Regions from separate parts of the Streptomyces ortus genome, predicted to be linked through region 2. Evidence: riboswitches for the same ligand, from Rfam matches in the RefSeq annotation. Region 2 holds a riboswitch; the other holds the start of a gene.
The links. A riboswitch is a leader RNA that binds a small molecule or an ion and turns the genes downstream of it on or off. The one in region 2 is predicted to bind S-adenosylmethionine.
Positions count from the first base shown of each region.

Region 1: it holds a riboswitch for S-adenosylmethionine, as region 2 does, so the genes downstream of both, K3769_RS09630 (aminotransferase class V-fold PLP-dependent enzyme) here and thrC (threonine synthase) in region 2, are expected to answer to the same signal.

Region 1 is NZ_JAIFZO010000002.1:1,425,778-1,439,817, forward strand. It holds gene K3769_RS09595 (hypothetical protein) at 1-833, opposite strand, end outside; gene K3769_RS09600 (C40 family peptidase) at 866-1,876, opposite strand; gene K3769_RS09605 (C40 family peptidase) at 2,103-3,134, opposite strand; gene K3769_RS09610 (NYN domain-containing protein) at 3,487-4,836, opposite strand; gene K3769_RS09615 (hypothetical protein) at 4,872-5,111, opposite strand; gene K3769_RS09620 (rhomboid family intramembrane serine protease) at 5,269-6,027, shown strand; gene K3769_RS09625 (Lrp/AsnC family transcriptional regulator) at 6,024-6,305, shown strand; gene K3769_RS09630 (aminotransferase class V-fold PLP-dependent enzyme) at 6,373-7,752, opposite strand; SAM riboswitch class IV at 7,930-8,046, opposite strand; gene trpD (anthranilate phosphoribosyltransferase) at 8,238-9,302, opposite strand; gene qcrB (cytochrome bc1 complex cytochrome b subunit) at 9,419-11,077, opposite strand; gene qcrA (cytochrome bc1 complex Rieske iron-sulfur subunit) at 11,074-12,147, opposite strand; gene qcrC (cytochrome bc1 complex diheme cytochrome c subunit) at 12,144-12,953, opposite strand; gene ctaE (aa3-type cytochrome oxidase subunit III) at 13,019-13,639, opposite strand; gene K3769_RS09660 (DNA-binding transcriptional response regulator) at 13,850-14,040, shown strand, end outside.
Region 2 is NZ_JAIFZO010000002.1:2,047,579-2,061,618, forward strand. It holds gene K3769_RS12350 (ROK family protein) at 1-381, opposite strand, end outside; gene K3769_RS12355 (ABC transporter substrate-binding protein) at 573-1,838, shown strand; gene K3769_RS12360 (DUF3263 domain-containing protein) at 1,969-2,208, shown strand; gene otsB (trehalose-phosphatase) at 2,238-3,101, shown strand; gene K3769_RS12370 (alpha,alpha-trehalose-phosphate synthase (UDP-forming)) at 3,178-4,602, opposite strand; gene K3769_RS12375 (glucosyl-3-phosphoglycerate synthase) at 4,754-5,701, opposite strand; SAM riboswitch class I at 5,915-6,082, shown strand; gene thrC (threonine synthase) at 6,098-7,432, shown strand; gene K3769_RS12385 (MoaD/ThiS family protein) at 7,489-7,764, shown strand; gene K3769_RS12390 (cold-shock protein) at 8,176-8,382, shown strand; gene groL (chaperonin GroEL) at 8,786-10,414, shown strand; gene K3769_RS12400 (NADH:flavin oxidoreductase) at 10,707-11,831, shown strand; partial or broken gene K3769_RS12405 (NmrA/HSCARG family protein) at 12,061-12,279, opposite strand; gene K3769_RS12410 (SbtR family transcriptional regulator) at 12,175-12,543, shown strand; gene K3769_RS12415 (hypothetical protein) at 12,634-13,233, opposite strand; gene murQ (N-acetylmuramic acid 6-phosphate etherase) at 13,313-14,040, opposite strand, start outside.

The sequences.
Region 1 (14,040 bases), 620 kb from region 2:
TGGGTCGTCTCGTGGGTGAGCACGACCTGCCGTCCGAAGGAACCCAGCACCCCGTACGCGTCCGGGTTCACGATGATCCGGTCGGCGGGCGCCTTCCCGGAACCTCCCGCCTCCCCCGTGGTGACCGCAGCGATCCCCCGGTACCCGGAAGCGGGCGCCCCCAGCAGCTCCGCCATGCCCTCCAGCGACTTCGGTACGAGGACGACGATCCGCCCCGGCCACGTCCCGTGCCACGCCTGCCGCACCGCGGGCACCGCACGGTCCGCCAGGCCCGCGTAACCGCGCAGCGTGCCCCGGGACTGCCCGACCCCCAGGACGAGGCTGTGCTCGCCGTGCAGGGCCATCACGGCCCCCTGTTCCCACAGCTGTCGGCTCGCGTCGGCCGCGGGCCGGTCGGCGCTCACGTACCAGCGGCCCTCGGCGCGGGTGAGGCTCAGCGTGCGGGCGGTGACGACGGGCGCCCGGTCGTAGCCGGCTATGCGGTAGCGCAGCTCCGCGTCGGCCGTGGCGCGGGCGCCCGAGCGGTGGAAGCCGGTCACGCGGTACGACCACTCGGTCAGCGGGACCGCCCGCCGGTTCCTGAACTCCGTACGCGCCCCGGCCCGTTCGGAGGTGGCGTCGGAGCCGGGCGGCGCCGTCGCCACGAAGGCCTCCTCGTCGCCGTCGCGCACCGCCGCCGCCCGCCGGTCCAGTACCTGGCGGACCCCGGCGGACGCCGCGTCGGTCCCGGCGGAGCCGCCGCAGCCGACCAGCCCCGTCAGACCGGCAAGCCCCGTGAGGCCCGCCAGCAACAGCCCCACGACCCTCTTCGGCGCACGTCCACGACCAGCCACGATTCTGATCGTACGGCGCGGACCGCGACGGGTCAGGGGCGCGTGACGGCCGAGACGGGCATCATGCCCACCGGGTCGTAGCGCACCGCGGCACCCGGGTAGGGCGCGTGGACCACCTGCCCGTTGCCCACGTACATCCCGACATGGCTCGCGTCGTCCCGGTAGGTGACGAGGTCACCGGGCTGCGCCTGGGAGAGCGGCACCTGCCGTCCGGCGTGCGCCTGGGCCTGCGAGGTGCGCGGCAGACCGACCCCGGCCTGCGCGTACGACCACTGGGTGAGGCCCGAACAGTCGAAGCCGGAGGGGCCGTTGGCGCCCCAGATGTACGGGCGGCCGACGGCGGAGCGGGCCGCGGCGACGGCTGCGGCGGCGCGGCCCGAGGACGGGACGGCGCCGGTGAGGTCGGGGGTCCGGCCGGAACGGGAGGTCCGGTCGTAGGCGGCGCGGTCGGCGTCCGGCATCGAGTTGAGCAGCCGCCGCGCCTTGGCCAGCTTCCGCTCGACGGTGCGTTTGTGGCGGGCGACGGCCGCGCGGCTGCGGTCCAGTTCGGCGAGCTTGCCGGTCGCCTCCGCGCGTTCCTGGGCGAGGTCGCGCATGGCCGTCTGCAGTTTCCTGAGCTCCCCGGCCTGGCGGACGCCGATCCGGTCGAGCGCGGCGGCCTTGTCCAGGTACTCGTCGGGGTCGTCGGAGAACATCAGGGCCAGCGAGGGGTCGAGGCCGCCGGAGCGGTACTGGGCCCCGGCGAGCGAACCGAGCGCGTCCCGCATGGTGTTGACGCGTTCCTGATGCCTGGCGATCCGGTCCTGCGCCCTGTCCACCTCGTCGTGCAGGAGATCGGCGCGCTCGTCGGCCTTGTTGTACGACTCGGTGGCGTGCTCCGCCTCCTCGTACAGGCGGTCCACCTCCGCGCGGTTGTCGTCCTGCGGTGCGGCGCCGGCCGGCAGGACGCCGAGGGCCGCTGCCGCGACGGTCAGTACGCACAGGGTGGCGCCTTTGGCGCCCCGGTCGAAGCCGGACGGTACAAGGCGGCGATGGGACCCCACAGGAAGCCGCACTCCCTTCCGCTGACGGACCCCCGGAGTTGGGGGAAACGCGCCAGACAGTAGTCGTGCGACTACGCGGTGGCCAAAGACCCATCCGGGTACACAACGCGGCGCCCCGCCTCAGACGCAGGTCATGGGCGGGGCGCGGGGTCAGCGGCGGTCACCGGAATTCGCCCGTTCGGGCGGCGTGGCGAGCGGCCTCCGGGACATTCCCGAGGCGCTGGGATCAGACGCGGACACCGAACTGGAAGGAGCCGATGGTGCTCATCGACTCGAGCCGGACGACGGCGCCGGGCTTCGGCGCGTGCAGGACCACGCCGTTGCCGGCGTACAGGCCCACGTGCGCGAGGCTGTTGAAGAAGACCAGGTCGCCGGGCTTGAGGGCGCCGCGGCCGATCTTCACGCCGTCGTTCTGCTGCGTGTAGGTGGTCCGGCTTATGGACTGGCCGGCCTGGTTGTACGCCCACTGCGTCAGACCGGAGCAGTCGTAGGAGTTGGGGCCGCTGCCACCGGACACGTACGGCTTGCCCATCTGGGTCTTCGCGGCGGCGAGGGCGGCGGCACCGCGCTCGGAGGCGGGCGCCTCGTTGCCGAGCTCGACGCGGTCCCCGGCGTCACGGCTGGCGCGCGTGTCGGCGGTCTTGATGGCCGCCTGCTCCGCGGCCGTCAGGGTGTTGAGGAGCTGGCGCGCCTTGGCGAGCTTCTCCTGGACTTCCTTCTTCTTCTGGCCCAGGGTCTTGCGGGTGTCGGAGAGCTCCTTGAGCTTGCCGGCCGCTTCCTGCCGCTGCTGGGCGAGGACGCGCTGCTTGTCCTGGACCTTCTTCAGCGCCTCGACCTGCTGAGCGCTCAACTGGTCGATGGCGGACGCCTTGTCGAGGTAGTCGTCCGGGTCCGAGGAGAGGAACAGCTGCACGGAGGGGTCGACGGCGCCCGTGCGGTACTGGGAGCTGGCCATCAGACCGAGGCCGTCACGCATGGAGTTGAGATCGTCCTGGCCGCGGGCGACCTGGTCCTGGAGGGTGTCGATCTCCTTCTCCAGCTTCTCCTGCTTCTCCTCGGCGCCGTTGGCACGGTCCGTGGCCAGCGCGGACTCTTCGTAGAGCGCGTCGACCTTGGCCTTGACCTCGTCCTTGCCGGGCTTCTCGCTGGGGGCGGCGTTGGCAGCCTGCGAGCTGAGAGCAACGGCGGCAGCGGCGGCGGTGGTGAGCACGGTCACACGGGTGCGGCTCGGCTGCTTCGGTCGACGGTGGGACGCCACGGAGGCGAGCTCCTTCATTACCTCAGCCGCCCACCGAAGACGCCGGTTGGCGGTGCCCCTCCACCGTCACTCCCGATGAGTGATCACCCGAGTGGAGGTTCGACGCCTGACCCTAGTGACCACCTGTGATCAGTTCAAATCCTCCCCGGAAAAATCTCGGTCACCGATCGCATTCTTTACAATCAACTCACGTGCAGTAACGCTCGCTTGACCCTACGTTGCGTGAAGGTTTCGCCAACTCGGGCAAGACGACCATGTGTTGCTCTTGGCGCGTACGAGACCCATGGGGCGTACGGGACATAACGACGCCACGGCCGGGCAAAGCGGCGAGGGTGCCCAGAAAGGGCGACGCTCAACCCCTCGAAAGGCGCTTGAGCAGCACCACGGAGGCCACCGGACGGGCACCCGCGCTCGCCACGCCGTCGGCCACCTCGCGGTCCGTGGAGACGACGATGACGGGCCGTCCCGGCGGTTCGGCGCGCACCAGCTGGCGGATCAACTCGTCCGCGGTGACACCCGGCTTGGAGAACAGCACCCGTACCCCGCGCGGCGGGGCCAGCAGCACCGGGGCGGCCAGTTCGGCCCCGTCGAAGACACAGGTGACCTCTGCGCCGGTCTGCGCGGCGAGCTGCGAGAGCTGGCCGAGGAGCCGCAGCCGCTGCTTCTCCAGCGGCATCTGCGGGTAGCCGGTCTTGGTGACGTTGTACCCGTCGACGACCAGATGCGCCTGCGGCAGCGCGAGCAGCTGGTCCAGGACGGCGGGATCGCTGTCGGACAGCGCACGGGCCGCGATGTCCTTCGGGGTCATCCGCCCCGGCTCGACGGCGTCGACGGTCTCCGCCGGCCGCACCGACACCGGCGGCAGGGCGAGTTCGCGCCGCAGCCCCTGAGTGGCTTCCAGCACGGTGTCCAGGAGCAGCCGTACGCGCATGTCCTCGACGCTGCGCCCCTCGCGCGCCGCGCGGCGGGTGGCCTCCAGGGAGCCCTCGACCTCACCGAGCCGCTGCTTGAGCCGCCGGCTCTCGCTCTCGGCGGCGGACACCTGAGCCTGCCCCTCGCCGCGCACGGCCTCCATCTCGCCGCGCAGCTTGCGCAGGGCCGCCTCACCCCGTTTGACGTCGCTCAGAGCCCCGCGCAGCTTGCGGTGAAGCGATTCCGCTTCCTTCTTGGCCGCGTCGAGTTCGGTGCGCAGCCGCTCCGTCTCGGTCCGGGTCTGCCCCCGGGCCTCGGCCAGCTCCTCGCGCAGCCGCTCCAGCTCGGCGCGGTTCTCCTCGTCGACCCGCTCGGCGTCGGCCCGCAGGGCCTCCTCACCGGCGGCGGTGACCAGCTTCACCCAGCCCGTGGGGCGCAGCACATAGGCCGCGGCCGCCACGTCCAGCGGGTCCGCGGCCGGGGGCGGCGAGCCCGAGTCGAGAGCGCCGGCCAGCTCGGGCTGGGCGTCTCTCAGCTTCTCGGCGATGCGCTGTCTGAACAGCGGATCGGTCTCCATGGCCGCCGCCATAGCGGTCCCCGCGAACTTGGCACGACGATTGGGGGCGAACCGGGCGTACTGCCGCAGCTGGGTGGGCAGTTCGGCCACGGTCAGCCCGCCGAACCCGTCCGACACGATCTGTACGACCCTGCGGCGCACCCCGTCGGGCAGCGGACGGTCGAGCACCTCGGCGTCGCCGTCGTCCGGCTCACCGCCTGTGGTCTCCACCATCCTTCACCCCATCGTCCGTGCGGGGCCCGCTCCTGTCAGGAGCGGGCGCCCGGCCTGTCCACCAGTTCCACCTGATCCACCGCGTTGCACCACCGGCAGCGCACGGAGTCGATGGTCTCACTGACCACGTCGCGCTCCTCGACCTTGGGCTCCCCGGCCAGGTCCAGATGTACGTACTCGACGACCTTCGACGAACGGGTCACGTCGAATCGGGTGAGGTTGCCGCAGAGCGTGCAGCGCCACCGGGTCTCGGCCGTCGGGAGGGGAACCGTCATCGTGGCAGTCGCTCTCTTTCCGTAAGTCCTCGTGCCGCACGGGATTCCCCGGGGCGTGTGGCTCGTAACCCTACGGCCTGGCGGGTACTCGACGCCCGTCCACCGTGAGCGGCGAGGCGCTCTGTGCGGTTCGGTCCCGTTACGTCATGCTCTGTTCATGCTCGGCAACTGGGGTGGACCCGGCAACAGGACCGTCAGGACGTTCAGGGCGATCGGAGCGGCCCGGAGCCAGTCGGCGCCGGTGACCTACGGACTGATCGCCCTGTGCTGCGCGATCTTCCTGATCAGCCCCGCCTCGGGGCTCAGTCCCTCCTACGGCACCGGTGACGAGCTGCTTTCCGCGCAGCGGGCCTATTTCGAACGGTGGGGCGTGGTGCCCGTCGAACTGTTCGACGGAACGCTGCGGGCGCTCGGGACGCCGGCCACCGCGCTGTTCGTGCACGGCAGCTGGCTGCATCTGCTGGGGAACATGCTCTTCCTCTACGTCTTCGGGGCGATGGCCGAGGAGAGGATGGGCCACGTCGAATTCGCCCTCTTCTACGTGGGCTGCGGCTACCTCGCCCTGCTGGGCTACGCGGGCGTCCACGCCGACTCGGCGCAGACACTCGTCGGCGCGTCGGGGGCGATCTCCGCGGTCCTCGGCGCGTTCCTCTACCTCTTCCCCAAAGCCCGCGTGACCAGTCTCTTCCCGTTCCTCTTCTTCCTGCCGCTGCGATTTCCCGCGTGGGTGGTCCTGCCGTTCTGGGTGTCCCTGCAGTGGCTGGCCGCGGGGCGCGCGTCGCAGGGCCCCGGAGTCGCCTATCTGGCGCACCTGCTGGGCTTCTCCGCCGGGTTCCTCTACGCGTGGGTGCGGTACGGGCGTCCGGCTAGAGTGAAATCCCCAGCGACGGCCACCGAGGGAGAAAACCAGCCGTGATCACCGCGATCGTGCTCATCAAGACCAGCGTGGACCGGATCCCCGAGATCGCCGAGTCGATCGCGGCGCTGGACAGCGTCAGCGAGGTGTTCTCCGTGACCGGGACGTACGACTTGATCGCCATGGTCCGGGTGAAGGCCCACGACGATCTCGCCGACGTCATCCCCGGCATGATCAGCAAGATTCCGGGGGTCGAGGGGACGGACACGCATGTGGCGTTCCGGACGTACTCGCAGCACGACCTGGAGGCGGCGTTCGCCATCGGGGGCGACAACTAGGGTCCCGGGGGCGCGGCCCCGCCTTCAGGGGCGCGGGGAACGGCGCAATCTTTCAGGGCGCAGCCCGTCAGGTCGCCGGGACGCAGCGGCCGTTCTCCGTGCGGTAGGTCCAGCCGGCGCCGTTCGCGACGAGCTGCTTGACCGCTCCCACGAAGCGCGTCACGTGCTCGTCGGGGGTGCCCGCGCCGAAGCTGACCCGGATGGCGTTCAGGGACTTCTCGCCGGGGGCGGCCTCGGGGGCACCGCACTCGCCCTGGGACTGCGGGTCGCTGCCGAGGAGCGTACGGACCAGCGGGTGGGCGCAGAAGAGGCCGTCGCGGACGCCGATGCCGTACTCGGCGGAGAGCGCGGCGGCGAAGTGCGAGCTGTTCCAGCCCTCGACGACGAACGAGATGACGCCGACGCGCGGGGCGTCGTCGCCGAACAGCGAGAGCACCCGGATCTCGGGCACCTCGGCGAGGCCCTGCCGGACGGTGGCGACGAGACGCTGCTCACGGGCGACCAGCGTCTCGAAGCCGGCCTCGGTGAGGGCCTTGCAGGCGGAGGCGATGGAGTAGGCGCCGATGACGTTGGGCGAGCCGGCCTCGTGCCGTGCGGCGCTCTCGTGCCACTCGACGTCCACACCGCCGTCCGTACGCCGTGACACCTTCTTCGAGGCACCTCCGCCGGCCAGGTACGGGTCGGCCTCGCGCAGCCAGTCGAAGCGTCCCGCGAGCACGCCCGAGCCGAACGGCGCGTACAGCTTGTGGCCGGAGAAGGCGACCCAGTCCACGTCCAGCTCCCGTACGGAGACGGGGTGGTGGGGTGCGAGCTGGGCCGCGTCGAGCACGATCCGGGCGCCGTGCGCGTGGGCGGCGGCGGCCAGCTCCCGTACGGGCCACAGCTCACCGGTGACGTTCGAGGCGCCGGTCACGCAGACGAGCGCCGGCCCGTACGGGTCGCGCGCGGCGAGGGCCGTCTCCAGCGTCGCGACGGCCTCGCCCGGGGTGCGCGGGGCGTCGAGGTAGGTGACGCGGGCGTCCCGCCAGGGCAGCAGCGACGCGTGGTGCTCGGTCTCGAAGACGAAGACCTGGCAGTCGGCGGGCAGGGCGGCGGCGAGGAGGTTCAGCGAGTCGGTGGTGGACCGGGTGAAGACGACCTCGTCGTCGTCGCGGCAGTCGAGGAACTCGCCCACGGTCCTGCGGGCGTTCTCGAACAGGTCCGTGGAGAGCTGGGACAGGTATCCGGCCCCGCGGTGCACGCTGCCGTAGTACGGGGCGTACGCGGCCACGTCGTCCCAGACCCGCTGGAGGGCGGGGGCGCTGGCGGCGTAGTCGAGGGCCGCGTAGGTGACCTCGCCGCCGGTCACGAGCGGAACGGTGACGTCTCGGCCGAGCACGGGCAGGGACCCCGCGGTGTCGGTGTCACAAGGGGCGGTCCGGTCGGCGGCAACGGTGGAGACAGACATGGCGAACTCCTGTGTGAGGCAGGCGAGATCGCTGTGCGGGCGGACGGGGCCCGGCACAGAAAAGGTGAAAGGGGTACGCGGAAGTGGGGCTCGGCGCCCTATCGCATTCGCTTGCTCATGAAAGGCTCCCTCGAACGACCAGGACCCCTGGTGTGTCCGCTCCAGCGAGCGGTGAGGGGTCCGCGCTTGCCGTAGACCTCACTGCCTACGACCTGGTCTTCACCCGGGGCACCCCGCCACGGACGGAGGGTTGCCGGACAGTCGGCCGGGGCCTGTTGACTGTCACTCATGACCTGCCAGCATCTTGCCATACGATCACGGGGGCGCAACCCCCGCGTCCGTATGCCGGGACGGCGTGAGTGCGGTCCACCGCCTGGGGGCTCCGCCCCCTCTCCCCCGTCGCGCAGTTCCCCGCGCCCCTGAAAACCTGGGCTTTCAGGGGCGCGAGAACTGCGCGATCGTTTGAGCCGGCCCCCGCCGACCGGCTACCTGCTGGTCGCGGCCACCCACCGCTCCAGCGTCCGAAGCGCCGCCCCCGAGTCGATCGCCTCCGCGGCGCGAGCCATCCCCGTCCGGATCTGCTCGGCGAGCGGTCCCGGGCCGGGCGAGAGCGCCACCAGCGCCGCCGCCGAGTTGAGCAGCACGGCGTCCCGCACGGGCCCCCGCTCGCCCGCCAGCAGCCGTCGGGCGACATCCGCGTTGTACGACGCGTCGGCCCCCCGCAGCGCCTCCACGGGCACCAGCTCGATCCCCACGTCCCGCGGGTCGAAGGCCTCCTCGCGCACCTTGCCGTCCCGCACGATCCACACCCGGGACGTGGCCGTGGTGGTCAGTTCGTCGAGGCCGTCGTCGCCGCGGAAGACCAGCGAGGAGTTGCCGCGCTCGGCGAGGACGCCGGCCACGATGGGCGCCATGGGCGCGTGCGCGACGCCGACCGCCTGGGCCCTCACCCGGGCCGGATTGGTCAGCGGGCCCAGGAAGTTGAAGGTGGTGCGGATGCCCAGTTGCCCGCGCGCCGCCGCCACGTGCCGCAGCGCCGGGTGGAACTTCACCGCGAAACAGAAGGTGATCCCGGCCTCCTCGGCCACCTCCGCCACCCGTCGCGGGGTCAGCTCCAGGTTGACGCCGAGCTTTTCGAGGACGTCCGAGGCGCCGGACGCGGAGGACGCGGCGCGGTTGCCGTGCTTGACGACCTTGGCCCCCGTACCGGCGATCACGACGGCCGACATGGTGGAGATGTTGACGGTCTTCGCGCCGTCGCCGCCCGTCCCGACGATGTCGACGGTGTCACCCGGCACCTCGATCACGTTGGCGTGCGCGTACATCGTGCGCACCATCCCGGAGATCTCCTCGACGGTCTCGCCCTTGGCCCGCAGGGCCACCGCGAACCCGGCGATCTGCGCGTCGGTCGCCTCGCCCCGCATGATCAGGTCCATCGCCCAGGCCGTGTCGTCGGCGCTCAGGTCGCGTCCGTCCAGCAGGCCGTTCAGGAGGGCGGGCCAGGAACGGCCCGCCGCGAAGTCGCCTCCAGCGGGGGTCACAGCACTCATCTGCCGCTCCTGGGTTCGTGTGCGTGGATGTGGGTCCACCCTATCCAGCCCCCGGGACGGCAAAGAGCCCCGTCCATGCAATGGACGGGGCTCCTGCCGTGGCGAACAGGTGGTGATCAGTGGTGGCCGTGGCCGCTCGTGATCTCCTTGTACTCCTCGGCGGTCGGCTTGGGGATCTGGCCGTCCTCACCGAAGTAGGCGGTGCTGAGCTTCGCGCGGAGCTTCTGCGGGCCCTTCACCTTGCGCTCGACACCGTTCTCGTCGACCGTCGGGCCGATCTCGGCCGGCTGGTACTGCTCGTGCGCCGTGAGGGTGTGCATGGCCTCCTGGCTGAGGGGCTCGTGCACCTCGACGAACTCACCGTGCGGCAGGCGCTTGATGATGCCCGACTCGCGGCCGTGCAGCACCTTGTCCTTGTCCCGGCGCTGCAGGCCGAGGCAGATCCGCTTGGTGGCGATGAACGCGAGCACCGGTCCGAGGAAGAACCCGATCCGGACGAACCAGGTGACCGTGTTGATCGACAGATGGAAGTGGGTCGCGACGATGTCGTTGCCACCGCCGATCAGCATGATCATGTAGGCGGTCACCCAGGCGACACCGAAGGCCGTACGGGTCGGGGCGTTGCGCGGGCGGTCCAGGATGTGGTGCTCGCGCTTGTCCCCGGTGACCCAGGACTCGATGAACGGGTAGAGCGCGATGAGCGCCAGGAAGACACCGAAGATCACCAGCGGGATCAGTACACCGAGGACCAGGGTGTGGCCCCAGATGTTGATCTCCCAGCCGGGCATGGCGCGGATCAGACCCTCGGCGAAGCCCATGTACCAGTCGGGCTGGGCGCCCGTGGACACCTGGTCCGGCCGGTACGGCCCCAGCACCCAGATCGGGTTGATGGACGCGACCGCGGCCAGCATGGCGATGAACCCGAAGACCAGGAAGAAGAAGCCTCCGGCCTTGGCCATGTAGACCGGCAGCAGCGGCATGCCGACGACGTTCTTGTTGGTCTTTCCGGGACCCGCGAACTGGGTGTGCTTGTGGTAGAAGACCAGGATCAGGTGGCCGACCACGAGCCCCAGCATGATGCCGGGCAGCAGCAGGATGTGGATCGAGTAGAACCGCGCGACGAAGTCGCCGCCCGGGAACTCCCCGCCGAACAGGAACATCGAGATGTAGGTGCCCACGATCGGCATCGACAGGATGGCGCCCTGGGTGAAGCGGACGCCGGTGCCGGAGAGCAGGTCGTCGGGGAGCGAGTAGCCGGTGAACCCGGTGAACATGCCCAGGACGAACAGCAGGAAGCCGAACAGCCAGTTGATCTCACGCGGCTTGCGGAACGCGCCGGTGAAGAAGACGCGCATCATGTGCACGAACATGCCGGCCAGGAAGACGATCGCCGCCCAGTGGTGGATCTGCCGGATGAGCAGCCCGCCGCGGACGTCGAAGCTGATGTCCACCGTGGAGGCGAACGCCTCCGACATCAGCTGCCCCTGGAGCGGGACATAGCTTCCGTGGTACTCGATCTCGTTCATCGAGGGGTGGAAGAACAGCGTCAGATACACACCCGTGAGGATGATGATCAGGAAGCTGTAGAGGCAGATCTCGCCCAGCATGAAGGACCAGTGGTCCGGGAAGATCTTGCGCATGTTGGCCTTGGCCAGGGAGTAGATCCCCAGCCGGCCGTCGGCCCAGTCGGCCACGCGCTCGCCGGCCGGTGCCTTCTCTCGCGAACGTCCCGGCGCGCCGGCGCCCGAGGGGTTCGGGGTGGTCGTAGTGCTCATCCGCGCTCCCAGAAGGCAGGACCGACGGGCTCTTCGAAGTCGCCGTGCGCCTCGAGATAGCCCTCGTCGTTCACACCGATGCGCAGCTGCGGAAGGGCGTGACCGGCCGGGCCGAAGATCACTCGGGCACCGTCGGAGAGGTCGAAGGTGGACTGGTGGCACGGGCAGAGGACGTGGTGCGTCTGCTGCTCGTACAGGGAGATCGGGCAGCCGACGTGGGTGCAGATCTTCGAGTACGCCACGATGCCCTCGTGGGACCACTCAAGTTCCTGCTTGTCCTTGATGTTCTCCGGCTGGAGCCGGACGATCATCAGGGCGGCCTTGGCGATCTCGGTCTGGAAGTCGTGGTCGTGCTCCTCCAGGCCCTCGGGCTTGGCGAAGGTGAGCGAGCCCACGGCGACGTCGGAGGGGCGCAGCGGCTCGTCGGTGTTCATGTTGACGAGCAGCTTGCCCTTGGACCACAGCGTGTGCCGCAGCTTGTCCTCCGGCAGCGGACCGAGGTCGCGCAGCAGGACGATGCCGGACAGCGGGAAGAGGGTCAGCGCGCCGAACATCGTGTTGCGGATGAGCTTGCGGCGGCCCAGCGCCGACTCCTTGGCGCCCTGCTTGAAGTCGGCCAGGACCTTGGCCTTGACCTCGGGCTCCGCCGCGATGGGGTGGCGCTCGTCGGCCATCTCCTCGTCGGACATCAGGGTGCGGGCCCAGTGGACCGCGCCCGCGCCGATGCAGAACAGCGCCAGGCCGAGCGTCATGCCCAGGGCGAAGTTCAGACCGCTGATGTGGCCGAGCGGGAAGATGTAGACGATCCGGTCGGCCGGGATGGTCACGAAGGACGCGATGAAGCCGACCGTCGCCAGCATCGAGAGCGTGAACAGCAGGGCGACCGTGCGCTCGGAGCGCTTGGCGGCCCGCTCGTCGATGTCCTGGATGCGGTGCTCGTGCGGCGGCAGACCAGGATCCGCGAACGGATGCTTCTCGTCCGGCACGCTCACGTCACCGTGCGCGTGGGCGTGCTGGTCGGCGGCCCGCTCGGCGGGCAGGTTCTCTTCTGGAATGTCTTGGCTACTCATGACTTCTTGGCCTTTGCGGTCCGGGCGGCGACCCACACGGCGACGGCGATCAGCCCGCCGAGACCGAAGATCCAGCCGAAGAGACCTTCACTGACCGGCCCGAGGCCGCCCAGCGCCAGGCCACCGGGGCTCTCCGATTCATCGCCGTTGACCGCGTCGAGGTACGCGATGATGTCCTTCTTGTTCTTCTCCGTCAGCGTGGTGTCGGGGAAGGACGGCATGTTCTGCGGGCCGGTCTGCATGGCCTCGTAGAGGTGCTTCGGGTCGACACCCTCCAGCGTCGGGGCGTACTTGCCGTTGGTCAGCGCACCGCCCTTGCCGGTGAAGTTGTGGCACTGCGCGCAGTTCGTACGGAAGAGCTCCCCGCCCTCGGCGATGTCCGCGCCTTCGGGGTTGTACTGCTCCTCGGTCGGCACGTTCGGACCGGCGCCCAGCGAGGCGACGAACGCCGCGAGCTGGTCGATCTCCGCCTGCGTGTAGATGACCTTCTTCTTCGGAACCTGCGCGCCAGGCTGCTGGGCGGGCATGCGGCCGGTGCCGACCTGGAAGTCGACGGCGGCGGCGCCCACGCCGACCAGGCTGGGACCGTCGGTCGAGCCCTCACCGCCGGTGCCGTGGCAGCTGGCGCAGCCGACGGCGTAGAGCTTCTTGCCCTCGTCGATGGCGAGGGACTGGGCGGATGTGTCGGCCTGTGCCTTGTCCGCGGGCGCGAACGCGGTGTACAGCCCCCCGGTGGCCGCCAGCGCGAGGAGTAGGACGACGACCGCCGCCAGCGGATGGCGTCGTCGTGCGGAGAGCTTTTTCACGGATTACCCCGGTGTCAGGATCTTCAGCGTCGGTGCTTCTGGAATGTACGCGGGAACTGGCCCGGCTACTTGATCATGTAGATCGTGGCGAAGAGGCCGATCCAGACGACATCGACGAAGTGCCAGTAGTAGGACACGACGATGGCGGCGGTCGCCTGTTCGTGCGTGAACCTGCGGGCCGCGTAGGTGCGCCCGAGGACCAGCAGGAAGGCGATGAGACCACCCGTCACGTGCAGGCCGTGGAAGCCGGTGGTCAGGTAGAACACCGAGCCGTACGGGTCGGACGAGAGCGAGAGGCCCTCGTGCTTGACCAGCTCGGTGTACTCGTACACCTGGCCGCCGATGAAGATCGCACCCATCACGAAGGTGACGATGAACCACATCCGGAGCTTCTTCACGTCCCCACGCTCGGCCGCGAACACGCCGAGCTGGCAAGTGAGGGAGGAGAGCACCAGGATCGTGGTGTTGGTCGCCGAGAACGGGAAGTTCAGGGCGGACGCCATCTCCTTCCAGTGGTCGGGACCGGTCACCGATCGGAGGGTGAAGTACATCGCGAAGAGGGCCGCGAAGAACATCAGCTCGGAACTCAGCCAGATGATGGTTCCGACGCTGGTGAGGTTCGGCCGATTGACCGACGGGTGCGCGTGCCCGGTATCTACTGTCGTTGCTGTCGCCACGACCGACATTATGTCGGTCGCTTATCCCGCCCTCACCTCGGGGGGTGCCGTTCGGGGTGTCTGTGGGGTGTGTCCAGCCCATATGGCCCATCGAAGCCCTGTCCGAACCGGTGTTGACGACGTGATCGAGGGAGTAGCATCCGCGCATCGGACCCTGTCCGTCTCTGTATCTGAAGTCTGTACGGCATGTCCCCACGACGCTGACGTCCCGGAGGAAGAATGCAGCCGACCGCAACGGTGCTGGTCTACAGCGACGACTCCAACACCCGCGAACAGGTGCGGCTCGCCACGGGGCGCAGGCCCGCCACCGACGTCCCCCAGGTGGAGTTCATCGAGTGCGCGACCCCCGCGGCGGTCATCGCGGAACTCGACCGCGGTGGCATCGACGTGTGCGTGCTGGACGGCGAGGC
Region 2 (14,040 bases):
GGCGCCGATCCGGCCCTCGGCGAGGCCGCCGGTGCGTACGTCGTGGCCGAGGGCGACGGGGACCCCGGCCAGCCGTTCGCTGAGCAGCGTGCGCAGGGGTACGTCGCGCCAGCCGAGGTTGGCCGCGTAGGCCGCGATACCGCGGTCGGAGTCCACGATGCCGGGGACGGCCACGCCGGCCGCCGCCGCGGGCTCGCCGAAGTGCTCCTCGCCGTGCGCGCGCAGGTCGGCGGCGAAGGCGAGGATCGACTCGACGACCGAGTCCGGGCCGCGCTCCCGGCCCGTCGAGCGGCGGGCCCGGTGCAGCAGCTCACCGTCCGCACCCACGAGGGCGGCCTTCATTCCGGTGCCGCCCACATCCAGGGCGATGACGTGTCTCACACGTACAGTGTCGCCCCTTACCCCGTGAGAGGTCTAGTCCACTTACGTGGTGTAGACCTTAGAGCGAAAATTGCGAATCGAAAGTTCCGGATCACATGAGCGAATTCTGTGTGATACGCGGGCACTTGGGCATGCGGACGCCCGGACGCGCGGACGCGCTCAGGGGACGAACAGGGTTGAGGACGGCAGTAGTGCAGCGGCGAGTGACAAGTCTGATAGCGGTCGTGTCCGCGCTGGGAGTGACCGCGGCCCTCGGAGGCTGCGGCAGTTCCACCGAATCCGGGGACGTCACGCTGAAACTCGTGGCGGCCGACTACGGCGACTCCGCGGCGAACAGCTCACAGAAGTACTGGGACAAGCTGACGCAGGCCTACGAGGCGAAGCATCCCGGCGTCGACGTCAAGGTCAGCGTCTACTCCTGGAACGACGTGGACGCCAAGGTCAAGGCCATGGTCGACGCGGGCGACCCGCCCGACCTGGCGCAGATCGGCGCGTACGCCGACTACGCGGACGCGGGGGAGCTCTACCGGGTGAGCGAACTGCTCTCCATCGACACCCAGGCCGACTTCGTGTCGCAGCTGTCCGCGGCGGGGGAGATAAACCGCACGCAGTACGGCATGCCGTTCGCCTCCTCCACCCGGCTGCTCTTCTACAACAAGGACCTCTTCGCCGACGCCGGCCTCACCCCGCCGGAGAGCTGGAGCGACCTCGCCTCCGACGCGGCGGCCCTCAAGGCCAAGGGCGTGAAGTACCCGTACGCGCTGCCGCTGGGGCCGGAGGAGGCGCAGGCCGAGACCCTGATGTGGCTGCTCAGCGGCGGCGACGGGTACACCGACACGGTCGGCTCCTACAGCTTCGACTCCCCGCAGAACATCGACACCTTCACCTGGCTGAAGGACGAGCTCGTCGACAAGGGGCTGACCGGGCCGGTGGCGCCCGCGAAGCTCAACCGCGCGGACGCCTTCGCGGCGTTCACGCGCGGCGAGGTCGGCATGCTCAACGGCCACCCCACGCTGATGAAGGCCGCCGCCGCGAAGGGCGTGAAGTTCGGCATGGTGCCGATGCCCGGCGAGAAGGGGCGTTCCAAGGCCACGATGGGCGTCGCCGACTGGATGATGGCGTTCAAGAAGAACGGGCACGCGAAGGAGATCGGGGAGTTCCTCGACTACGTGTACAGCGACGAGAACGTCCTCGAGTTCTCCCACGAGTACGACCTGCTGCCCGTGACGACGTCCGCTTCCGAGGCGATGGCCCTCGACAAGGACGACGCGGACCTCGTCGACTTCCTGGGCGAGCTGCCCAACGCGGAGCTGTACCCCGTGGGGCAGAAGTCCTGGGCGGTGGTCAGCGCGGAGATCAAGCGGCGGATCGGTGAGGCGGTGAGCGCGGAGGGGGACCCGGGGGCGGTGCTGGGGCAGTTGCAGCGGGCTGCTTCCGCTGCGCAGAACGCGGCGTAGCTCCGCGGGGTGCTCCGCGGGGTGGGGCGGCGGGGCGGTGGGGTGGTTGCGCCGTTCCCCGCGCCCCTGGTGGGGGAGAGGCGAAAGATTGCGCCGTTCCCCGCGCCCCTTTGGGGTTAGCGTGGGGCGTATGAGTGACCAAGGGCTTAGCTCGCTGGAGCGGGGTGTGCTTGCGTTGGAGGGGCGGGGGTGGGAGGCGCCGGGGGCCAAGGAGCGGGCCATCCGGGAGGAGCTGGGGATCGCCCCGGTTCGCTACTACCAGTTGCTGAACGCCCTGCTGGACACGGAGCGGGCCCTCGCGCACGACCCGGTGACGGTCAACCGCCTGCGGCGCGTCCGTGAGGTACGCAGGAGCGGGCGGGAGGCGTAGGACGCCACCTCGGCGGATAGGGTCGCAGCATGGCCAGTCACCCCGCCCCGTCCGACCCGTCGTCGCTGCCGAGCCCCGTGACCACCGCGGGCCGGGACGGTCTCGCCGCGATCCTCGCGCGGCCTCACAAGGCCGTCCTCGCCTTCGATTTCGACGGCACGCTCGCGCCGATCGTGCCCGACCCCGAGCAGGCCCGCGCCCACCCGGACGCCGTACCCGCCCTCGCGGCGCTGGCCCCGAAGGTGGCGTCGGTGGCCGTCGTCAGCGGCAGGCCCGCGTCGGTAGCCGTCCGGTACGGCGGCTTCGCCGGGGTGCCGGGCCTCGACCACCTCGTCGTGCTCGGTCACTACGGGGCGGAGCGCTGGGACGCGGTCACCGGTACGGTCCGGGCTCCCGCGCCGCACCCCGGCGTGGCCGCGGCCCGTGCGGAACTGCCCGGGTTCCTCGACGGCATCGGTGCCTGGCAGGGCAGCTGGATCGAGGAGAAGGGGCGGGCCGTCGCGGTCCACACCCGCCGCGCCCAGGACCCGCAGGCCGCCTTCGAGGCACTGCGCGAACCGCTGGCCCGGCTGGCGCAGAAGCACGGCCTGATCGTCGAACCGGGGCGGCTGGTCCTGGAGTTGCGTCCGGCGGGCATGGACAAGGGCGTCGCCCTCGGCGAGTACGTGCGCGAGGTGGGCGCCGAGTCGGTCATGTACGTCGGCGACGACCTCGGCGACCTGCCGGCCTTCGCCGCCGTCGAGAAACTACGCTCCGACGGCATCCCCGGCCTGCTGGTCTGCAGCGGCAGCACAGAGGTGACCGAACTGGCGGACCGCGCGGACCTGGTGGTCGACGGCCCGGAGGGGGTCACCCACCTACTGACAACCCTGGCAGCAAGGCTGACCCCATAAGGGGCGCGGGGAACGGCGCAGTCTTTTCGCCTTGAACCCTTCAGGGGCGCGGGAACCGGCGCGCCCCCAGATCGGTTCAGCCCCCCGCCCCCGCGGAGCGCACCGCCTGCAACTGGTCCAGGAACCACTGCGCCGGAGGCAGCGCGGTCGCCGCCGCAGCCAACCGCTTGGTCCGCTCGGCCCGCTCCCCCGCAGGCACCAGCAACGCCTCGTGCAACGCCTCCGCCGTACCGGACACGTCGTACGGGTTCACGACGACCGAGTCGTCGCCCAGCTCCTCGTACGCCCCCGCCTCCCGCGACAGCACCAGCACGCACCCGTCGTCGGAGACGACAGGCACCTCCTTCGCGACGAGGTTCATACCGTCGCGGATGGGGTTCACGAGGGCCACGTCGGCCAGCCGGTACGCCGCGAGTGAGCGCGCGAAGTCGTCCTTGACGTGCAGGACGACCGGCGTCCAGCCGTCCGTCCCGTACGCGGAGTTGATCTCGTCGGCGACCCGCTGCACCTCGGCCGTGTAGTCGCGGTACACCGCGAGGTCCTGCCGCGACGGGTACGCGAACGCCACGTGCACCACCCGCTCCCGCCACTCGGGCCGGTCCTCCAGCAGCTCGCGGTAGGCCAGGAGCCCGCGCACGATGTTCTTGGACAGCTCGGTCCGGTCCACCCGCACGATGGTCTTCCGGGCGCTGCCGTCGGGCGCGGTGCCGATCTGCTCGCGCAGCGCGGCCATCCGCTCGTCGACGTCCTCCCGGTGCGAGCGCTCGCGCAGGAAGTCCGCGTCGGCGCCCAGCCCGTGCACGCCGATCCGCGTGTCCGGGTCGAAGTCGTCCCCCAGCACGGCCCGGCAGCAGTCCGTGAACGCGTCCGCCCACCGCCGGGTGAGGAACGCGGCCCGGTCGGCGCCGAGGATCCCGTGCAGGACCTTCGCCGCGATGTCGTCCGGGAGGAGACGGAAGTAGTCGGCGGGGGCCCACGGGGTGTGCGAGAAGTGCCCGATCCGCAGGTCGGGACGGAGCTCACGGAGCATCCGCGGCACGAGGGTCAGGTGGTAGTCCTGCACGAGGACCGCGGCGCCGTCCGCCGCCTCCTCGGCCAGTGCCTCGGCGAAGGCCTGGTTATACGTCTCGTAGGCCGCCCACTGGCGCCGGAAACCCGCGTCGAAGACGGGTTCCAGGGGGGTCTGGTAGAGCATGTGGTGGACGAACCACAGCGCGGAGTTCGCGATGCCGTTGTACGCGGCGGCGTGGGTGTCGGCGTCGATGTCGAGCATCCGGACGCCGTCCTCGCTCACGCCGCGCCGGACGGCCTCGCGGTCGCCGTCGCCGAGGGCCGAGCAGACCCACAGGGCGCCGGCGTCGGGGCCGATGGCCGAGAGGCCCGACACGAGTCCGCCTCCGCCGCGCTTGGCCGTGAGCTCGCCGGACTCGTCCTTCGTGTACGAGACCGGGCCGCGGTTGGACGCGACGAGGACGGGGTGTGTGCCGTGGGTGGGAGCCATGACTCGAAATCTAGCCGCAGCTCCAACCGCTCAAACGTTCCACTCGCCGTGGACGGGGGTGTCGCGCAGTTCCTCGCGCCCCTGAGAGCCAAAGCCGAAAGATTGCGCCGTTCCCCGCGCCCCTGATGGGGGCGCGGGGAACCGCGCCCCGCTAGGCCGCGCGGCGGGTCACGTACTCTCTGATGTCCGTCATCGGGGGGCGTTCCTCCAGGTCGACGGAGTGTGTCCGCGGCTCGAAGCCGTTCTCGCCCCGGACGAACTGCGTCAGCGACGGCCGGATCATGTGCCCGCGGGCCAGCCGGAGCTGCGCCGTGCGGTAGATCGCCGCGGACATCCGTCCGAGCGCCTGCCCGTCCTGGTGCCGGTGCTTCCGCACGCCCACGTCGACCTGCGCGAGGGCGTCGAGCCCCACCAGGTGCAGCGAGTCGACCAGCATGCCCAGCTCCACGCCGTACCCCACGGGGAACGGAAGCCGTTCGAGGAGCGAGCGGCGGGCCGCGTACTCCCCGCCCAGCGGCTGGACGAAGCCGGCCAGCTGCGGCCAGTGCATGTTGAGCAGCGGCCGGGCCATGAGTTCCGTCACCCGGCCCCCCTGACCCGCGGCCGAGCCCAGCGGACGGTCGTACATCGCCTTGACGAGGTCGACCCCCGGATCCGTGAGCAGCGGCCCGACGATCCCGGAGACGAAGTCCGCCGAGAACTCCTTCAGGTCCGCGTCCACGAAGGCCACGATGTCCCCGCGGGTGACGAGCAGCGAGCGCCACAGCACCTCGCCCTTGCCGGGGACGGCCGGGATCCGGGGCAGGATCTCGTCCCGGTGCACGACACGGGCGCCCGCGGCGGCGGCGACCTCAGAGGTGCGGTCCGTCGAGCCCGAGTCGATCACCACGACCTCGTCGACGAGCGGCACTCTCGTGGTCATCAGCTCACGGCGGATCACGGCGACGATCTCGCCGACGGTCTCCTCCTCATTGAGCGCGGGCAGTACGACACTGACCGTGGAGCCGGTGGACCGCTTCGCGGCGATCAGCTTCTTGAGCGGGCGGTCCTCGACGGACCAGGAGCGCGTGCTCAGCCAGCGCTCGACGTCTTCCAGCACGTGCGGCTCTCCCTTGCGTTCATCGGGATGCGTGCGTCCCGCCGCGACGCGGACCGGTGTGGCGGTCATCTCGCGGTTCGGACGGCTCTCTCCACCATCCATGCCGTCGGTTACAGTCTTGAACAACGCTGATGACCATCGCATGTCGGGGGTCGTTGCGCGGACAACTAAAATCACGTGCAGGACCACACATGCAGGACCACAACTGAATACCGCTCATCCAGAGGGGCAGAGGGATACGGCCCGTTGAAGCCCCGGCAACCCTCCAGCCGGTCTCGTCCTGATCGTCGTCGAACATCGCCGATCAGCGCCGCGAGGCTCCCGGCTCGGGAAGGTGCCAAATCCGTCTCATGGCGAAGTGCGTCGTGAGGAAGATGAGGAAAGGGCCTCGCCTCCATGGCTGCGCAGACAGTTGCAAGCACCACGAATTCCACCCCCGCGTCCGTGTCCGCCTCCGCCGCGGGCTCCGCGAACGCCGTCGACCTCGGTCCGGCCGCCGCGCTCTCCTGCCGCGAGTGCGGCCACCGCGTCCCGCTCGGTCCGGTCTTCGCCTGCGAGGAGTGTTTCGGCCCGCTGGAGATCGCGTACGACTTCTCGGGTTACGACACCGAGGAACTCCGCAAGCGGATCGAAGCGGGTCCCGCGAACATCTGGCGCTACGCGCCGCTGCTGCCCGTCCCCGCGGACGTGGCGGACAAGCCGAACATCAACCCCGGCTGGACCAAGCTCGTCCAGGCCGACAACCTGGCGCGTGAGCTGGGCGTCGACGCCGGCAAGCTCTTCGTCAAGGACGACTCCGGCAACCCGACGCACTCCTTCAAGGACCGCGTCGTCGCCCAGGCGCTGGAGGCCGCGCGCGCCTTCGGCTTCACCACCCTCTCCTGCTCCTCCACCGGCAACCTGGCGGGCGCGGTGGGCGCCGCCGCCGCGCGGGCCGGTTTCCGTTCCTGCGTGTTCATCCCGCACGACCTGGAGCAGGGCAAGGTCGTCATGGCCGCGGTCTACGGCGGCGAGCTCGTCGGCATCGAGGGCAACTACGACGACGTGAACCGTTTCTGCTCCGAGCTGATCGGCGACCCGGCCGGCGAGGGCTGGGGCTTCGTCAACGTCAACCTGCGGCCGTACTACGCGGAGGGCTCCAAGACCCTGGCGTACGAGATCTGTGAGCAGCTCGGCTGGCGGCTGCCGGACCAGCTGGTCGTGCCGATCGCCTCCGGTTCGCAGCTGACGAAGATCGACAAGGGGCTCAAGGAGCTGATCCAGCTCGGCCTCGTCGAGGACAGGCCGTACAAGATCTTCGGTGCCCAGGCCGAGGGCTGTTCACCGGTGTCCGTCGCCTACAAGGCCGGGCACGACGTCGTACGCCCGCAGAAGCCGGACACGATCGCGAAGTCGCTCGCGATCGGGAACCCGGCCGACGGGCCGTACGTGCTCGACATCGCCCGCCGGACGGGCGGGGCTGTGGAGGACGTGAACGACGACCAGGTCGTCGACGCGATCAAGCTGCTGGCGCGGACCGAGGGGATCTTCGCGGAGACCGCCGGCGGGGTGACGGTGGGGGTCGCGAAGAAGCTGATCGAGAGCGGGCTGCTCGACCCGACGCTGACGACCGTCGTCCTCAACACCGGGGACGGTCTGAAGACGCTGGACGCCGTGGCCTCCGACACGGGGCTGACCGCGACCATCCGTCCGAACCTCGATTCCTTCCACGAGGCCGGGCTCGGGTCCTGATCGCCGTCCGCCCGCACCGCACCGCAGCCCTACCTGCCCTACCTGTTGGAGGTCCCGTGAGCGTCAACGTCCGTATCCCCACCATCCTGCGTACCTACACGGGTGGTCGGGCCGAGGTGGCCGCCGAAGGGGCGACCCTCGCCGAGGTCATCGCCGATCTGGAGAAGAACCACACCGGTATCGCGGCCCGTGTCCTGGACGACCAGGGCAAGCTGCGGCGGTTCGTCAACGTGTACGTGAACGACGACGACGTCCGCTTCGAGCAGGGTCTGGAGACGGCCACGCCGGACGGCGTCGGGGTCTCGATCATCCCGGCGGTCGCCGGCGGCTGAACCGCCCGCCCCGTTCGTCGAATTGCCCTCTCCGCGCCCGAAGCGGAGGGGGCAATTCTGTATGGTTGAGCGCGGTACAGTTGGGGAAGCTGCTCCGCTTCTCCAGGTCGGCGCTTGAGAGTTCGCGCCCGGGACCCGCCAAGAAGCAGCCAAAGTAACTGTTCATTTTGAGCCATTTATGGCATTTACCGGGCCCGACTTGCCCTGAATCTTCGTAAATGCTTCACATATTTCCGATCATCCGTGCCCGGAATTCTCGTCGGATTGACCTGTTGCAGAGGGCAGTTGGACGGATACATTCAGCCGCGGTCGACGCGTTCCGGCGCACACCCCCAACCGTTGGGGGGTGAGGTCTGACCCGGATCCGCGAAGTGCGGGTCTGTGCAAGGGCCAGTAATAGGGGAGTTAGGCATGGCTCAGGGCACCGTCAAATGGTTCAACGCGGAGAAGGGGTACGGCTTCATCGCGGTCGACGGTGGTGCGGATGTATTCGTCCACTACAGCGCGATTCAGATGGACGGCTACCGCACCCTGGAAGAGGGTCAGCGGGTCGATTTTGAGATCTCGCAAGGCCAGAAGGGGCCGCAGGCGGACATGGTCCGGCTGGCGACCGGCTGAAGCACGCGCCGACTTACTGCAGCGACGTTCTTCTTCCGAAGGGCCCGTACCTCCCGGGTACGGGCCCTTCGGCATGTCCGGGTCCGGGTGCGGGTCCGGGGCGGGTCCTGGTCAGGTCCGGGTCGGGATCGGGGTCGGGCGCGGGCGCGGGCGCTTCAAGGTCATCCTGCGCCCTCTCCTCGCACCCCCTCCCACCTGCGGATCATCGAGAGGCGCTTGCACTCGCATGGGTCGAGTGCTAATCATTGGCGTTAGCACTCTGAAGGTGAGAGTGACAACGAGGACCGGGTCAGTGAGGCCCGCAGGCCGGGTGGGGCAAGGAACCACGAGGTCTGCAGGCCGTCCGTCGCGGGCGCGGGCGCGGTCCTGGAGATTCCACCCCAGTCCGGGAGGACCACTTCACATGGCCAAGATCATCGCGTTCGACGAGGAGGCACGGCGCGGTCTCGAGCGCGGGATGAACCAGCTCGCCGACGCCGTCAAGGTCACCCTTGGCCCCAAGGGCCGTAACGTCGTCCTAGAGAAGAAGTGGGGCGCCCCCACGATCACCAACGATGGTGTTTCCATCGCCAAGGAGATCGAGCTCGAAGACCCGTACGAGAAGATCGGCGCAGAGCTGGTCAAGGAAGTCGCCAAGAAGACGGACGACGTCGCCGGCGACGGAACGACCACGGCGACCGTGCTCGCCCAGGCGCTGGTCCGCGAGGGTCTGCGCAACGTAGCCGCCGGTGCCAACCCGATGGCCCTCAAGCGCGGTATCGAGAAGGCCGTCGAGGCCGTCTCCGGTGCCCTTCTTGAGCAGGCCAAGGATGTCGAGACCAAGGAGCAGATCGCTTCCACGGCCTCCATCTCCGCCGCCGACACCCAGATCGGCGAGCTCATCGCCGAGGCGATGGACAAGGTCGGCAAGGAAGGCGTCATCACCGTCGAGGAGTCCCAGACCTTCGGTCTCGAGCTTGAGCTCACCGAGGGTATGCGCTTCGACAAGGGCTACATCTCGGCGTACTTCGCCACCGACATGGAGCGTATGGAGGCCGTCCTCGACGACCCGTACATCCTGATCGCCAACTCGAAGATCGCCAACGTCAAGGACCTGCTCCCGCTCCTCGAGAAGGTCATGCAGGGCGGCAAGCCGCTGCTGATCATCGCCGAGGACGTCGAGGGCGAGGCGCTGTCGACGCTGGTCGTCAACAAGATCCGTGGCACCTTCAAGTCCGTCGCCGTCAAGGCTCCGGGCTTCGGTGACCGCCGCAAGGCCATGCTCGGCGACATCGCCATCCTCACGGGCGGCGAGGTCATCTCCGAGGAGGTCGGCCTGAAGCTGGAGAACGCGGGTCTGGACCTGCTGGGCCGTGCCCGCAAGGTCGTCATCACCAAGGACGAGACCACGATCGTGGACGGCTCCGGCTCGGCCGACCAGGTCCAGGGCCGGGTCAACCAGATCCGTGCCGAGATCGAGAACTCCGACTCGGACTACGACCGCGAGAAGCTCCAGGAGCGTCTGGCGAAGCTGGCCGGCGGCGTGGCCGTCATCAAGGCCGGTGCCGCCACGGAGGTCGAGCTCAAGGAGCGCAAGCACCGCATCGAGGACGCCGTTCGCAACGCGAAGGCGGCCGTCGAGGAGGGCATCGTCGCCGGTGGTGGCGTGGCTCTGCTCCAGGCTTCCTCGGTGTTCGAGAAGCTTGAGCTCACGGGTGACGAGGCGACCGGCGCCAACGCCGTGAAGCTCGCCCTGGAGGCCCCGCTCAAGCAGATCGCCGTCAACGGTGGTCTCGAGGGTGGCGTCATCGTCGAGAAGGTCCGCAACCTGCCCGTCGGTCACGGCCTCAACGCCGCGTCCGGTGAGTACGTGGACATGATCGCCGAGGGCATCATCGACCCGGCGAAGGTCACGCGTTCCGCCCTGCAGAACGCCGCGTCCATCGCCGCGCTGTTCCTCACCACCGAGGCCGTCATCGCCGACAAGCCGGAGAAGGCCGCGGCCGGTGCCGGTGCCGGTGGCGGTATGCCGGGCGGTGACATGGACTTCTGATCCGGCAACGGATCGGCGGCCCACCGCCACGGCACGCACCCACCGCTGCCGCGGCACCGCTCCACCCCAGCTGCACGAACCGAGGGCGGCACCCCACTCCAGGGGTGCCGCCCTCGGCCGTTCCGGATTGTGTGCGGGCCGGGTCCGGGATCGTGGCCGGGGTCACAGAGGTGGGCGCGGGGGGAGGCGGAATGCCTTGCGGGCCACGTTGGTTGTTCGGGGAGTTGTTTATGCGTATGCACATACCCGGTGGGATGTGCAATTCCCTCCCCCCCCCACGAGGAGTCCCCACGTGACTGTCGCCCCCTCCGCCTCCCGCGCCGCCGAGGTTCTTTCCCGGCCCGTGGCCCTCAACGGTCTGACCGTTCCGAACCGGATCGCGATGGCGCCGATGACCCGGCAGTTCTCGCCGGGCGGCGTTCCGGGGGAGGACGTGGCGTCGTACTACGCGCGCCGCGCCGCGGCCGGTGTCGGTCTCATCGTCACCGAGGGCACGTACGTGAACCACGAGTCGGCCGGGAACAGCGACAGGGTCCCGCGGTTCCACGGGGAGGAGCAGCTCGCCGGATGGGCGAAGGTCGCCGCGGACGTGCACGCGGCGGGCGGGACGATCGTGCCTCAGCTCTGGCACATCGGCATGGTGCGCGCCGCCGGTGAACCCCCGTTCGCGGACGCGCCCGCGGTCGGCCCGTCCGGCCTGCGCCTGGACGGCACCGCCGGTCAGGGCAAGGAGATGACCCGGGCCGACCTCGACGACGTCATCCAGGCCTTCGCCGACGCTGCGGCCGACGCCGAGCGCATCGGCTTCGACGGGGTCGAGCTGCACGGCGCGCACGGCTACCTGCTCGACCAGTTCCTGTGGGCGGGCACCAACCGCCGCACGGACGGGTACGGCGGGGACCTCGTCGCCCGTACGAGGTTCGCCGCGGAGATCGTGGCCGCGGTGCGGGCGGTCGTCTCGCCCGCCTTCCCCGTCCTCTTCCGTTACTCGCAGTGGAAGCAGGACGTCTACAAGGCGCGCCTGGCGGAGACGCCGGCGGAGCTTGAGGCTCTGCTGGCCCCTCTCGCCGCGGCCGGTGTGGACGCCTTCCACGCGTCGACGCGGCGCTACTGGCTGCCGGAGTTCGACGGCTCCGACCTGAACCTGGCCGGCTGGACGAAGAAGCTCACCGGCAAGCCCGTCATCACCGTCGGGTCGGTCGGCCTCGACGGGGACTTCCTCAAGGGGTTCCGTGGGGAGGGTGCGCCGGTCAAGGGCATCGACGACCTGCTCGACCGGCTGGAGAACGAGGAGTTCGACATGATCGCGGTCGGCCGCGCGCTGCTTCAGGACCCGCAGTGGGCCATGAAGGTGCTGGGCGGGCGGTTCGGGGAGCTGGGGGCGTTCGAGGCGGGGGCGCTGCGCTCGCTCAGCTGAGGGGCGGGGTGCGGGTGCGGGGGCGGGTTCGGGTACGCGTTCGGCTGGGGCCGACGGGGGTGGTTGCGCAGTTCCCCGCGCCCCTTAAATGCGAAAGATTGCGCCGTTCCCCGCGCCCCTAAAAGCCGAAAGGCAAGGGACTGCGCCGTTCCCCGCGCCCCTGGGTACTCAGGGGCGCGGGGAACGGCGCAACGGGGGGTTGGGGGCGGAGCCCCCAGGTGGGGCCCGGTCAGGGTGTCGGGGGCAGGTGGTGTTGTGCCCACTGTCCGAAGGGGGTCAGGGGGATGCCCAGGTCCCTGGCGTACTGGGGGCGGCCGGGCTGGCCGACCACGTTCAGGCGCTCGTGCGAGGCGCCCATCGGCGGCATGCCCGCGGCCAGCGCCTCCTCCTCCGTCATGTCCGGCGCGGACAGCCGCGTACCCAGTGCCTGGGAGAGGATCTCGGCGAGAACTCGTGCTCGCGGGCGTTGGAGGAGGCGGGGGATCCGCTGCTTCACCGCGCCGCGCGGGACGGCGCGGTGGCGGAGGGGGTCACCGTCGCCGACCTGATCACGCTCGCGGTCGGCATCGTGCTGGCCACGGAGCAGCACCGGGACCCGGCGGCGGAGGCGGGCCGGTTGTTCCGGCTGGCGGTGACGGGGCTGAGCCCCGCGGGCGGGAGCGCGGACCGCGCAAGTCGGCAACCGCGCGGCGCGTCCGACGGGCCTGGGTGACGAGGGCGGCACCGCGTACTGCCGCGCCGCCGCGCCGCCGCGCCGCCGGGCACCGGGCGCAGGGCACCGGCCCCAGCATCCGTTCCGGCTCTAGAGGTTTCCCATCGGTTCGATGTCGACCTTCACGGGGGTGCCCCAGATGCGCAGGACCTCGTAGTCCGTGAACTCGTGGACCAGGCGGTAGGCCATGCTCGGGCGAGGGGTCCTGCGCTGTGCGGCGAGATACAGCTCGGCCTCCTGCTTGTCGCGGCGGGGCGTGCCGCAGAGCTGCCAGGCCTGGCCGGTCCACATCTCCGGGAGCCAGCGCTGCTGGGGCTGGGGCCGGTCGCCCCGGACACCGTAACGGGACGTGGTGCGTTCGGAACTCTCCCCCGGGGCCGCCTGGCGCCCCTGGGGGAAGGAGTCCTGGAACGAGTCGTTCACCTTCGAGCGGCGGGCGAGGCGGCGGCGGGTCTCGCAGAGCAGGCACAGGTCGGGGGCGTCCTCGTCGACCGGGCCCGTGGGGTGTTCCGCGCAGCGGGTGGTGGGGGCCGCGGTGGTGACGGTCTCGTCCAGGAGGTCGAGGGCGCGCTTCAGGTCCGCCTTCACCTCGTGGAGCTTGGCGTCCGGCATCTCGGTGGAGAGGGCGTCTCCGTGCTCGCCCAGCACGCGGAGGGCTCTGCCCAGGGCGGTCAGTTGCGCGTGGTTCACGGTCTTGGAGTCCCTTCCGATCGGCTTCACCAGCGTCGCACGAGCCACTGACAGTGCGGCGGGGGTGGTGTGAGTGGTTCTAGACGTGCGGGACTGCCGTCAGGGCTTCGCGCAGGTGGCCGTTCGACGTGGTGAGGAGGTGGGCGGCCGTGGCCGCGTCCACGCCGCCCAGGATCGCGAGGATCGCGTTCTTCACCTCGCCGTCCGTCGCGGCCAGCGCCGCCTCGATCTCCTCGTCGGAGGCACCCGTGGCGAGCGCGACGATACGCCGTGAACGCGCCCGCAGCTTCTCGTTCGAGGCGCGTACGTCGACCATCAGGTTCCCGTACGTCTTCCCCAGCCGGATCATCGTGATCGTCGAGAGCATGTTGAGGACGAGCTTCTGCGCCGTGCCCGCCTTCAGCCGGGTGGAGCCCGTGAGCAGTTCGGGGCCCACCACGACCTCGATGCCGTGCTCCGCCGCTGCCGCGAGCGCGCTGTCCGCGTTGCAGGACAGGCCGACCGTGAGGGCGCCGAGCGCGCGGGCGTGCTCGACCGCCCCGATCGCGTACGGGGTGCGGCCCGAGGCGGAGACGCCGACGACCGTGTCGTCCGCCGTGAGGTCCAGCGCGGACAGGTCCGCGACGGCCAGCTCCGCGGAGTCCTCCGCCCCCTCGGCCGACGTCGTCATCGCGGCCGGACCGCCCGCGATCAGTCCGACGACCTCGGCCGGGTCCGTGTTGAACGTGGGCGGGCACTCCGACGCGTCCAGCACGCCGAGCCGTCCCGCGGTGCCGGCGCCGGCGTAGACGAGCCGGCCGCCGCGCC